Regions from separate parts of the Janthinobacterium goodfellowi genome, predicted to be linked through region 2. Evidence: predicted binding sites of a transcription regulator. Region 2 holds the regulator's gene; the other holds the start of a gene.
What was found. The regulator FNR, encoded in region 2, switches genes on or off when oxygen is low (the NO sensors DNR and NnrR bind a similar motif). The targets are predictions, from matches to a motif close to TTGATNNNNATCAA.

Region 1 (4,860 bases), on a different contig from region 2:
CGTCGATCTGCAGATTGTTGATGCCGAAGCCGCGCGCATAAAAGCGCGTGCGCTCCGTATCGTTCTGGCCCACCTGGATACCCGTCGTCTGCGCCAGCGCCTGGTCCAGGCGCACGGCGCCCAGGTCGTCGAGCAGCTGACGCGTGATGACGCTGACCGATTGCGGCGTCTCGCGCAGCGACAGGTCCATGCGCGTGGCGCTGCGCGCTTCGCCGGCCGTGTACGACTGTGTGCCTTCCGTCGCCGGCGTCGACTGGCCCAGCACGGTGACGGCCGGCATGGTCACGTCGGCCGGGGCGGCGTCGGCGGCCAGTGCCGGCAGGGCCACGCCAGCGGCAAGGCTGAGAAGACTGATGTGTAATAAACGGGGCAGGGGGCGCAAGGCGGGCAGGCGCGAAGAAGAGAAGACGGTGGTCGATTGCATTATTTTCCTGGAGTATTTTTAGTCGTGTGTGTTCCTATCTCGTCTGGCGAGTGGCGCAGTAGCTGGGGGGATGGCGTGACGCTGGCCCGGGATCTGGCTCGGATAGCAGTTCCACCCGCGCCTGGCAGTGGAAAGGTCGTGCATGATTCCGTTCATTTATTGTGAATAAGAATCATTATCAATATAAGTGGTCTTTGCCAAATAATCAAGCGTGTGCACCAAAGGAGTGCAAACAGCGGAGTGCAGGCAGCCCAAGGGCGGCGCATCGTCCGGCCTTCTGCGATAATGCAGGCGCTGACAAAATATTTTCCTCATTGAAAGAAATGCATGCGTAAATGGATCGCTTGTGCCGGATGGTTGTGTGTCGTGTCGCTGGGCCAGGCCCAGGAACACGCGCCGCCGCCGGCTGTTCCCGCGCCGCTGCAGAGCGCCAGCGCGCCGCCCGCCGCCGTGTCGCCACCGCTTGTGCCGCCGCCCGCCGTGCCTGCTGCGCCCGTTGCGCCGGCGCCAGCGGCGAGCGCAGAGGAAGCCTTGCCCTCGCAAACGGTGACGATCACCGCCAGCAGCGACGCCAAGGCGCCGCGCGTGCGCTTCACGGCCTACCGCGAGAGTTATCTGACGGCACGGAAAGTGTGGCAAGTGTCGAGCGGCAGCGTGGTCATGGCCCTGCGCCTGATTCCTGCCAAGCTGAGCGCCACCATCGACGACGTGCGCGTGGCCTTGCAAGGCAATGGCGCCCCCGTGCCGATCAAGGTGTCGGCCGGCGGCGTGTTTGTCGTGCCGCTCAACGATGACATCGCCGCGCAGGATGGCACGTTCTTGGTGAACAAGGGCAGGGGCGAACTGACGGCCAATATCGTCCTTCAGCCATCCGTGGCGCGCGATGCCTGGAACGTCACGCGCGTGGGACAAGTCCTGCACGACGCCCGCCGCGCCGTGCGGGCCATCACGCCGTGGTACAAGCGGCCATTTGCCAGCGACGTGCAATCGCTGGCCTTTTGCGCGGCCGAGCGGGGCAGCGCCTTGCAATTGATGGATGGCGAACAGCTGATCGCCACCTTGCCCATGAACGAGGCGGCCGTCAACGACATCAACCAGCCCGTGTTTTGCAAGATTTTCGACGGCGAAGACAAATACCCGGGACACTACCGCGTGGTCATGCCCGAGCAGGCGACGGTGCTGTTGCTGTAGAACCTAGTTGGGCTGGCGCTGCACCAGTTCCAGCGCCGCCGCCAGGGCCAAGTCCATGGTGGCCTGGTGGAAGATCAGCCATTGCGGCAACAGCGACAGCGCATGGCGGCCCTGTTCCAGGTCGCCTTCATCGACGGCGGCCCAGGCATGGTGCAAGCCGCTGAGCACGCGCGCATGCTGTTCGCGGTGATTCGCCAGCGAGGGAAAGCCGATTTGTTCCATCAAATCCTCTTCTTCGCGGAAATCGCGTTCGACGGCCGCGATCAGATCGCGGAACGCCACGCTGAAATGCCGGTCGCTCAACTGCCCCAGCCGCGCCAGCTCCTGAAACAGCGCCTCATGCGCCTCGTCGATGGCGGGAACGCCCAGCGCCATCTCATCCTTCCAATGTGATTTACCCATGCCAATGCCCCCGGTGAAGTCCCTCGCGGCGCGAAGCGGACTGTTCCAGTGTGGACGCAGCGAAGGGCGAAATCCATGACCTGGATCAAAAATCTGGTGGAGGGGAGGAGGGAAACGAGACAAAAACAAACGAGCGAAGAGAACAATTCCCCACCCGCAACAATGCGGTTTTTAAAGATGAGCACCACTAGCGAGCGCCGCTGAAAAACGCCGCTGGCAAGGCGTCTTTGACGCAGACAGTACGCTAGTACGGCAAGTCAAAGCAACGCAGCCAGCGACGTTTTCTCAGCCGCGCGTCTTATTGCTTGGGCCAGTGGGCCCACATGCCCTGCGCATCGACATTCGGCACCTGCATCTGCTGCCCGGCCGACGTCTGCATCGCATCCCTCAGCACGAGGGGCACGAGCATCAGAGCCGACAAGGCAAGGCAGAGCAGCACTTTGAGCGTCAACATGGTCGTCTCCCGGTGTCCCGGCGGCGGCGCGGGGATGCGGCGCCTGCCGGTCACGTTCTATGTACTACCATGCTTGCAGTTTAGTTCATCTGATTGAAACTTCAACTAGTTGCTGTGACGCACTGCACCAGTTGCGCCTCTTATTTGGCCTTGCGGCTGCGCCGCGGCTTGCCTGCGGCGGGCAGGAAAGAGTCGAACCACACTTGCGTCAATTGCCGCGTATTTTTCGCCGCTTCGCGCTTGACGGCGGCCGTGGCATGGCCGCGCGCCGTGTTGGCGATGCGGTTGGCGGCGCTCAGGTACATGCTCATCCAGGGGTTTTTCATGGCTAGCCTCACAGACAGTGGTGGGGGACGGGCATGTTGCCATGCCGCGATGTCCCCACTGTAGTCCGATGGCTGGCGCTGACCGTGCGGCGGCCCACATAGCCGGGTGGCGCGGGAGGGCGGGCTGATGCAGATCAATACACGTCGCGGCGGTAGCGTCCGGCCGCCAGCAGGGCGTCGAGGCCGTCCTGTCCCAGCACTTCTTGCAGCACAGCATCGATTCCTGCCGCCATGCCTTGCAAGCTGCCGCACACGTAGACGATGGCGCCCTGCGCCAGCCAGCCGCGCAACTCGCCGGCGTTGGCGCGCAGGCGGTCCTGCACGTATTCGCGTTTGCCGCCCTCGTTGCCGTCGCGCGAAAAGACCAGGTCCAGGCGCGCCAGGTGGCCAGCGTCGAGCCAGCCTTGCAACTCTGCGCCGCAGATGCTGTCAAAAGCTTGCTGGCGCTCGCCGAACAGCAGCCAGTTGCGGGCCAGCCCCGCCCGGTGGCGCGCGCGCAGGTGCGCCCGCAGACCGGCCAGGCCGGAACCATTGCCGATATAAATGCAGGGTACGTCGGTCAGGGCGGGCGCGAAGGCGGGATTGGCTTGCAGGCGCAAACGGATGCCGGCGCCCAGCGGGGCGAAGCGCGTGAGCCAGCCGGAACAGAGGCCGTAGCCCTCGTTTTCCTCGCCCGCATGGCGTTCCTGGCGCACCAGCAATTGCAGTTCGCCATCGGACGGCAGCGACGCGAGCGAATAGCTGCGCGGCGCATGCCGGGCACTCTGCGCGTCGCCTTCGCTGCCGTCCGCGTTGCACCCGATGATTTCCGCCAGCGCGCCCGCTTCCCAGGCAGCATCGGCGGGACCCGTCAAGGTGATTTCATGCAGTTCGCCACCGAGGCTGCCCGGGTTCAGCAGCACGCGGCGCGCCAGGCGCCACTCGGCGTACGACGCTTCTTCCTGCACGCCGATGGCGTCGATGGCGCTGCCGCTGCAGCGGGCCAGCGCCTGCGACCAGGCGGCCAGGGCGGCGGGGTCGTGCTTGTCCACTTCGATCAGCGGAAATAAAGGCGTGGCGCCCAGCGCTTGCAATTGTTGCGCCAGCGCATGGCCGAAGCCGCAGAAGGCGCCGTAATGGCGGTCGCCGAGGGCCAGCATGCCGAATGCCAGGCCCGCCAGTTGCGTGCCCGATGTTTGCTGCAACAGGCGCGCGAAGCGGCGCGTGCCGTCCGGCGCCTCGCCTTCGCCAAAGGTGCTGGCGACGATCAGGGCCCGTTCGTACTGGCGCAATTGCGCGGGATCAAAGCGGTCCAGCGACTGCACGTCGACGGCCACGCCCGCCTGCTGCAAGGCGCGCGCGCTTTCCAGCGCCAGGCGTTCGGCCTGTCCGGACTGGCTGGCGTAGGCCACCAGGGTCGGTAAACCTGTGTCCGTCTTGCCCGGAATGCCAACCAGCAGCGCACGCTGCGCCTGCACGGCCCGCTTGGCCTTGCGGCGGCCCAGGTACAGCATCCAGCCCGTGATGGCGAACAGGGGCAGGCCCAGGCTGGCCAGGGTGACGATGATGCGGCCGGGCAAGCCAAAATACGTGCCCATGTGCAGTGGATAAATGATGTTGACGAGGCGCGAGCCCAGCGCCTGCTGGCTGTACGGCTCGTTCTGCGTGACCGTGCCGTCGGCCGGCGCAATGCTGATGCGGCTGCGCGCCCGCTCGTGCGGCGCATCGCTGGCCAGCCACGTGAATTGCACGGCTTCGCCGGGGCGCACGGGCAGGCGCACCGTAGCCAGGGTCCAGCCGGGGGCGTGCTGCTGGAAAACGCTCCAGGCCAGGCCGATGTCGGCGGCGGGCGCCGGCTCCTGCGGCGCGCCTTTCTTGCCGGGCGCCTGCGCCGTCCGGGGCGGCTTGCCGGCCCAGGCGTCGATATTGTCGCGCACTACGTCATAGCTCCAGTAAATGCCCGTCAGGGTCAGCGCCACATAGACGACAAGGCACCAGGTGCCAGCCACGGCGTGCAGATTCCACAAAAAGGAGCGGCCTTTTAATGCCGGGTCGAAGGTCAGCCACGTGCGCCAGTCCAGCGG
Region 2 (4,860 bases):
CGATGGGCGCCGCGCTGGGTTCCGAAAAGGATGTCGAGAACGTGGCCCATTATGTGCTGAGCCTGTCCGGTTCCACCTCGGACCCCGTCAAGTCCGTGCTGGGCAAGGCCAAGTTCGGCGCCTGCATGGCCTGTCACGGCGCCGATGCGAAGGGCAACCAGATGCTCGGTGCGCCCAACCTGACGGACAAGATCTGGCTGTACGGCGGCAGCGCCGATACCATCATGGAAACCGTGCGCAAGGGGCGCAACAACACCATGCCGGCCTTCAGCGACTTCCTCGGCGAATCCAAGGTACACGTGCTGTCGGCGTATGTCTGGAGCCTGTCGAATCCCCAGACGCCCGTGAAATGATGTAATGGAACCTCAAGTCATCAAGATGTATGCGGCCCGCGAGCAAATCTACCCTCGCGAGGCCAAAGGACGCTACGCTACCTGGCGATGGGTATGCGTATGGCTTACCCAGCTCGCGTTCTACGGCTTGCCGTGGTTGACCTGGAATGGCAGGCAAGCCCTGCTGTTCGATTTGACCACGCGCAAGTTCTACATTTTCGGCGTCGTGCTGTGGCCCCAGGATTTCATCTATCTGGCGGCCCTGCTGATCATCTGTGCATATCTGCTGTTCCTCGTCACGGCCATTGCCGGGCGGGTGTGGTGCGGGTTCTCTTGCCCGCAAACGGTGTACACGGAAATCTTCCTGTGGGTCGAACGCCGCATCGAGGGCACGCGCAGCGCGCGCATGGCCCTCGACAAGCAGGGCCCCTCCGTGCGCAAGGCATTCAAGAAGACGGCCAAGCACCTGGTCTGGGGCGCCATCGCCCTGTGGACGGGCTTTACCTTTGTCGGCTACTTCACGCCGATCAAGGAACTGGCGCGCGAGGTGACCACCCTCAATTTCGGTCCCTGGGAATGGTTCTGGGTCTTGTTCTACAGCCTGGCAACCTACGGCAACGCGGGCTGGCTGCGCGAGCAGGTGTGCAAATACATGTGCCCCTACGCGCGCTTCCAGAGCGCCATGTTCGACCAGGACACCCTGATCATCACCTACGATGCCAAGCGCGGCGAACCACGCGGCGCGATGAGCAAGAAGGCCGGCAACAACGACAAGCTGGGCGACTGCATCGATTGCACCCTGTGCGTGCAGGTGTGTCCGACCGGCATCGATATCCGCAACGGCCTGCAGTATGAATGCATCGGCTGCGCCGCCTGCGTCGACGCCTGCAATACCGTGATGGACAAGGTCGAGCGGCCGCGTGGCCTGATACGCTACAGCACCGACCATGCGATGGAAAACAACTTCAATTCGAAGCAGATCCGCCAGCGCGCCATGCGCCCGCGCGTGCTGATCTACACGTCCATCCTGGCCCTGATCATCATCGCCGTGTGTACTTCGCTGGCCCTGCGCACGCCGCTGAAAATGGACGTGATCCGCGACCGCGGTTCGATGGGACGCGAAGTGGAAGACGGCATGATCGAAAACGTCTATCGTTTGCAGATCATGAACACCTCGGAGCAAAGCCAGCATTTCAAAATCAGCGCATCCGGCTTGCCGGGCCTGACCTTGCTGACGCGCGAAGAAGTGACCTTGCAGCCGACGGAAACGCTGGGCTGGCCGATCCGCCTGCGCGTGCCGCACGGCGTCGGCGAGAAGGGGTCGAACAAGATAGCGATCGAATTGCACTCGCTGGACGATCCGTCGCTGCATGTGCGCGAAAGCGCGGTCTTCATCGTGCCGCGCTAATGCAGGAAGGCCGGTCCCCGCATGGGGGCTGGCCGTACACACAGAAACACAGGAGAAATACCATGTCCGACAGTCTGAAACTGCAAGCTCCCGTTGCCCCGTGGTACAAGCATCGCTGGCCATGGCTGCTGATGATCGGTCCCGGCCTGTCCGTGGTCGTCGGCAGCTTCATGGGCTATATCGCGTTTACGCAGCCCGACGCGCTGGTGGTGGGCGATTATTACAAGCAGGGCAAGGCGATCAACCAGGATTTGCGGCGCGATACGGTCGCCAGCAACCTGGCGATGGATACGACCCTGGCGTATGACGTCGCTGCAGCGCGCCTCAGCGGTTCCGTGCACAGCTTCGGCAAGGCGTACCAGGGGCCGCTGCAGCTGCACCTGGCGCATGCGACCCTGCCGGAAAAGGATATCAAGCTGCTGGTGCAGCCCGATGCGGCCGGCAATTTCTCGGTGGCGCTGCCGATGCTCGAGCGCAGCCGCTGGCAGGTGCTGGTGGAAAACGACAAACGCGAGTGGCGCCTGTCCGGCATCTGGACCTGGCCGTTGCAACGCAGCATCGCGCTGCACGCGGATGAGGAACTGTAAGCCTTATTTACAGACGTCGGTGCCGGCCGTAATGGCTTTTAACTTGGCCGGCTGCAGGATCTCGATCTCGCGGTTGGAGACGCGCAGCCAGCCTTCCTTCTTGAACTTGGACAGCAGGCGGCTGACGCTCTCGATGGTCAGGCCCAGGTAGTTGCCGATTTCCTCGCGCGACATGCGCAGCTGGAAATTGCTGCCAGAATAGCCGCGCGCCTCATAGCGCGACGCCAGGTTGACGATGAAGGCGGCAAAGCGCTGCGTCGCCTGCATATTGCCCAGCAACAGCATCACGCTTTGCTCGCGCGTGATTTCCTGGCTCATCATGCGGTGGAAATGGCGGAGCAGGGTCGGCATATTGCCCAGCAATTGTTCCAGGCTGGAAAACGGGATTTCACACACTTCGCTGTCTTCCAGCGCCACCGCATTACAGTGGTGGCGGTCGGCGCTGATGGCGTCCATGCCCAGCAGTTCGCCGGCCATCTGGAAACCCGTCACCTGCTCTTCGCCGCCCGGATTGATCTGGTACGTCTTGAAGTGCCCCAGGCGGATCGCGTACAGGTTCTGGAACGAGTCGCCGATGCGGAACAGCGAGGCGCCGCGCACGATCTTGCGGCGGCGGCCGATGATCTGGTCCAGCCTGTCCATGTCGCCCACATCAAGGCCCATCGGCAGGCACAATTGATGCATGCTGCACGTCGAGCATCGCGCTCGCAACGCTTCCACGTTCACTGTGGGCAAGGTTGGAGTGAGTAGCGCTTCAGTCATGTCGGTACCTTTAAGAAAATGCAACAACAAGTTTACTGCATACCGGGTTGCCGTGTGCCAATTTCACCGTAATTTCGGCGAATAAACGACGTCCAGCCTTTAATTATATGGCAACATCGTCAAAAGCCCATGCGGAGAGGGCAATTTGCGTGGCGGCGCTTGCCAAGCTGGGGTATTGATAGGAAAATTCCTGACAGCATTATCTGCCGCCTGTGCCGCACGGTACTGAAAAGGAAATCATGAAGCCTCTCGGCATCAAAGCAAAAGTCGCGCTGGCTACCAGCCTGACCTCGATCGCCATGATCGCGCTGGTCACCATGATCCAGGTGCAGCACATGCGCGACGATTTCACCCGGGTCCTGCTGAGCCAGCAATCGTCGCTGATCACCCGCACCGCCGCCGAACTCGACGACAAGCTGGGCATGCTGCTGCAGATCGTCACCCTGACGGCACGGCAGCAGCCGCCGGAACTGATCGGCCAGCCCGCCCAATTGCGCGACTACTATTCGCGCCGCTCGATGCTGGTGCTGTTCGACGACGTGCTGGTGCTCGACGCGTACGGCGCCGTCGTGGCCGACATGCCGGAAGTGGCGGGGCGCGCCGGCATCAACGTCGCCGAGCGCGAGTACTTCCAGACCGTGCTGCGCACGCGCCAGCCCATGATCACCGAGCCGATGCTGGGCAAATCGAGCGGCATGCCCATCGTGCAGATGGTCGCGCCCATACTCGCCGCCGATGGCCGGGTGGCCGGCGTGTTGATCGGCGTGCTGCGCCTGTACAAGGACAACCTGCTGGGCCGCCTGCGTTCGGAAAAGATCGGCAAGAGCGGCTATTACTTCATCCTCACGCGCGGCGCCGTGCCGCGCTATGTGCTGCACCCCGACACCAGCCGTTTGCTGCAGCCGCGCCTGCCGAACGCCAACCTGACGACCACCCAGCTGCTGAAGGACGATGGCGAAGGCACCATGGTCAGCACCAACAGCCGCGGCATCACGGCCGTCAACAGTTTCAAGCGCCTGAAATCGGTGAACTGGCTGCTGGCCGCCTCGCTGCCCCTCGACGACGCCTTCGAACCGTTCGACGGCGTGCTGTACCGGCTGGTGCTGTGGAGCATCCTCGCCTCGCTGCTGGCCGCAGCCGTTCTGGGCTGGGTCACCGTGCGCCTGCTCTCGCCCCTGGTGCGCCTGCGCGACACCCTGCAGGCGCTGCGCACCAGCGGCAGCCGTTTCACCCCCGTGCCGGTGCAGCAGCGCGACGAGATCGGCGAACTGACGGAAGCGTTCAACGGCCTGATGAGCGAACGCGACCGGCTGCAGCAGGAACTCGAATCGCGCGCGGCGGAGCTGGAGCAGGAACGCGACCGGGCCGAGGCGGCCAACCGCGCGAAGAGCGACTTCGTGGCCAACATGAGCCATGAAATCCGCACGCCCCTCAATGCCGTGCTGGGCATGGTGTATCTGCTGGGAAATACCAAGCTCGACACGGAACAGCGCAAGTATCTGACCATGGTGCGCGTGGCGGGCCAGTCGCTGCTGGGCATCCTCAACGACGTGCTCGACTATTCGAAGATCGAGGCGCGCCGCATGGAATTGTCGCCCGTCGAATTCGACCTCGACGAGGTCATGAACACGCTGGCCACGACGATGACCATGAATGCGGGCGAAAAGGAGCTGGAACTGGCCATTGCCGTCGAGCCCGACGTGCCGCGCCGCCTCGTGGGCGACGCCCAGCGCCTGCAGCAAATCCTCGTCAACCTGGCCGGCAACGCCAT

Region 1: a site for FNR is predicted at 2,093-2,106, ahead of ACQ4WQ_RS20915 (bacteriohemerythrin). Genes of this name have one in related genera too.

Annotation. Positions count from the first base shown of each region.
Region 1 covers NZ_JBNYXN010000005.1:433,337-438,196, forward strand. Annotated here, with positions in the region: gene ACQ4WQ_RS20905 (TonB-dependent siderophore receptor) at 1-424, opposite strand, end outside; gene ACQ4WQ_RS20910 (hypothetical protein) at 752-1,615, shown strand; gene ACQ4WQ_RS20915 (bacteriohemerythrin) at 1,619-2,017, opposite strand; gene ACQ4WQ_RS20920 (hypothetical protein) at 2,316-2,471, opposite strand; gene ACQ4WQ_RS20925 (hypothetical protein) at 2,612-2,797, opposite strand; gene ACQ4WQ_RS20930 (PepSY domain-containing protein) at 2,932-4,860, opposite strand, start outside.
Region 2 covers NZ_JBNYXN010000003.1:730,319-735,178, reverse strand. Annotated here, with positions in the region: gene ccoP (cytochrome-c oxidase, cbb3-type subunit III) at 1-353, shown strand, start outside; gene ccoG (cytochrome c oxidase accessory protein CcoG) at 358-1,740, shown strand; gene ACQ4WQ_RS15730 (FixH family protein) at 1,803-2,327, shown strand; gene fnr (fumarate/nitrate reduction transcriptional regulator Fnr) at 2,331-3,089, opposite strand; gene ACQ4WQ_RS15720 (response regulator) at 3,329-4,860, shown strand, end outside.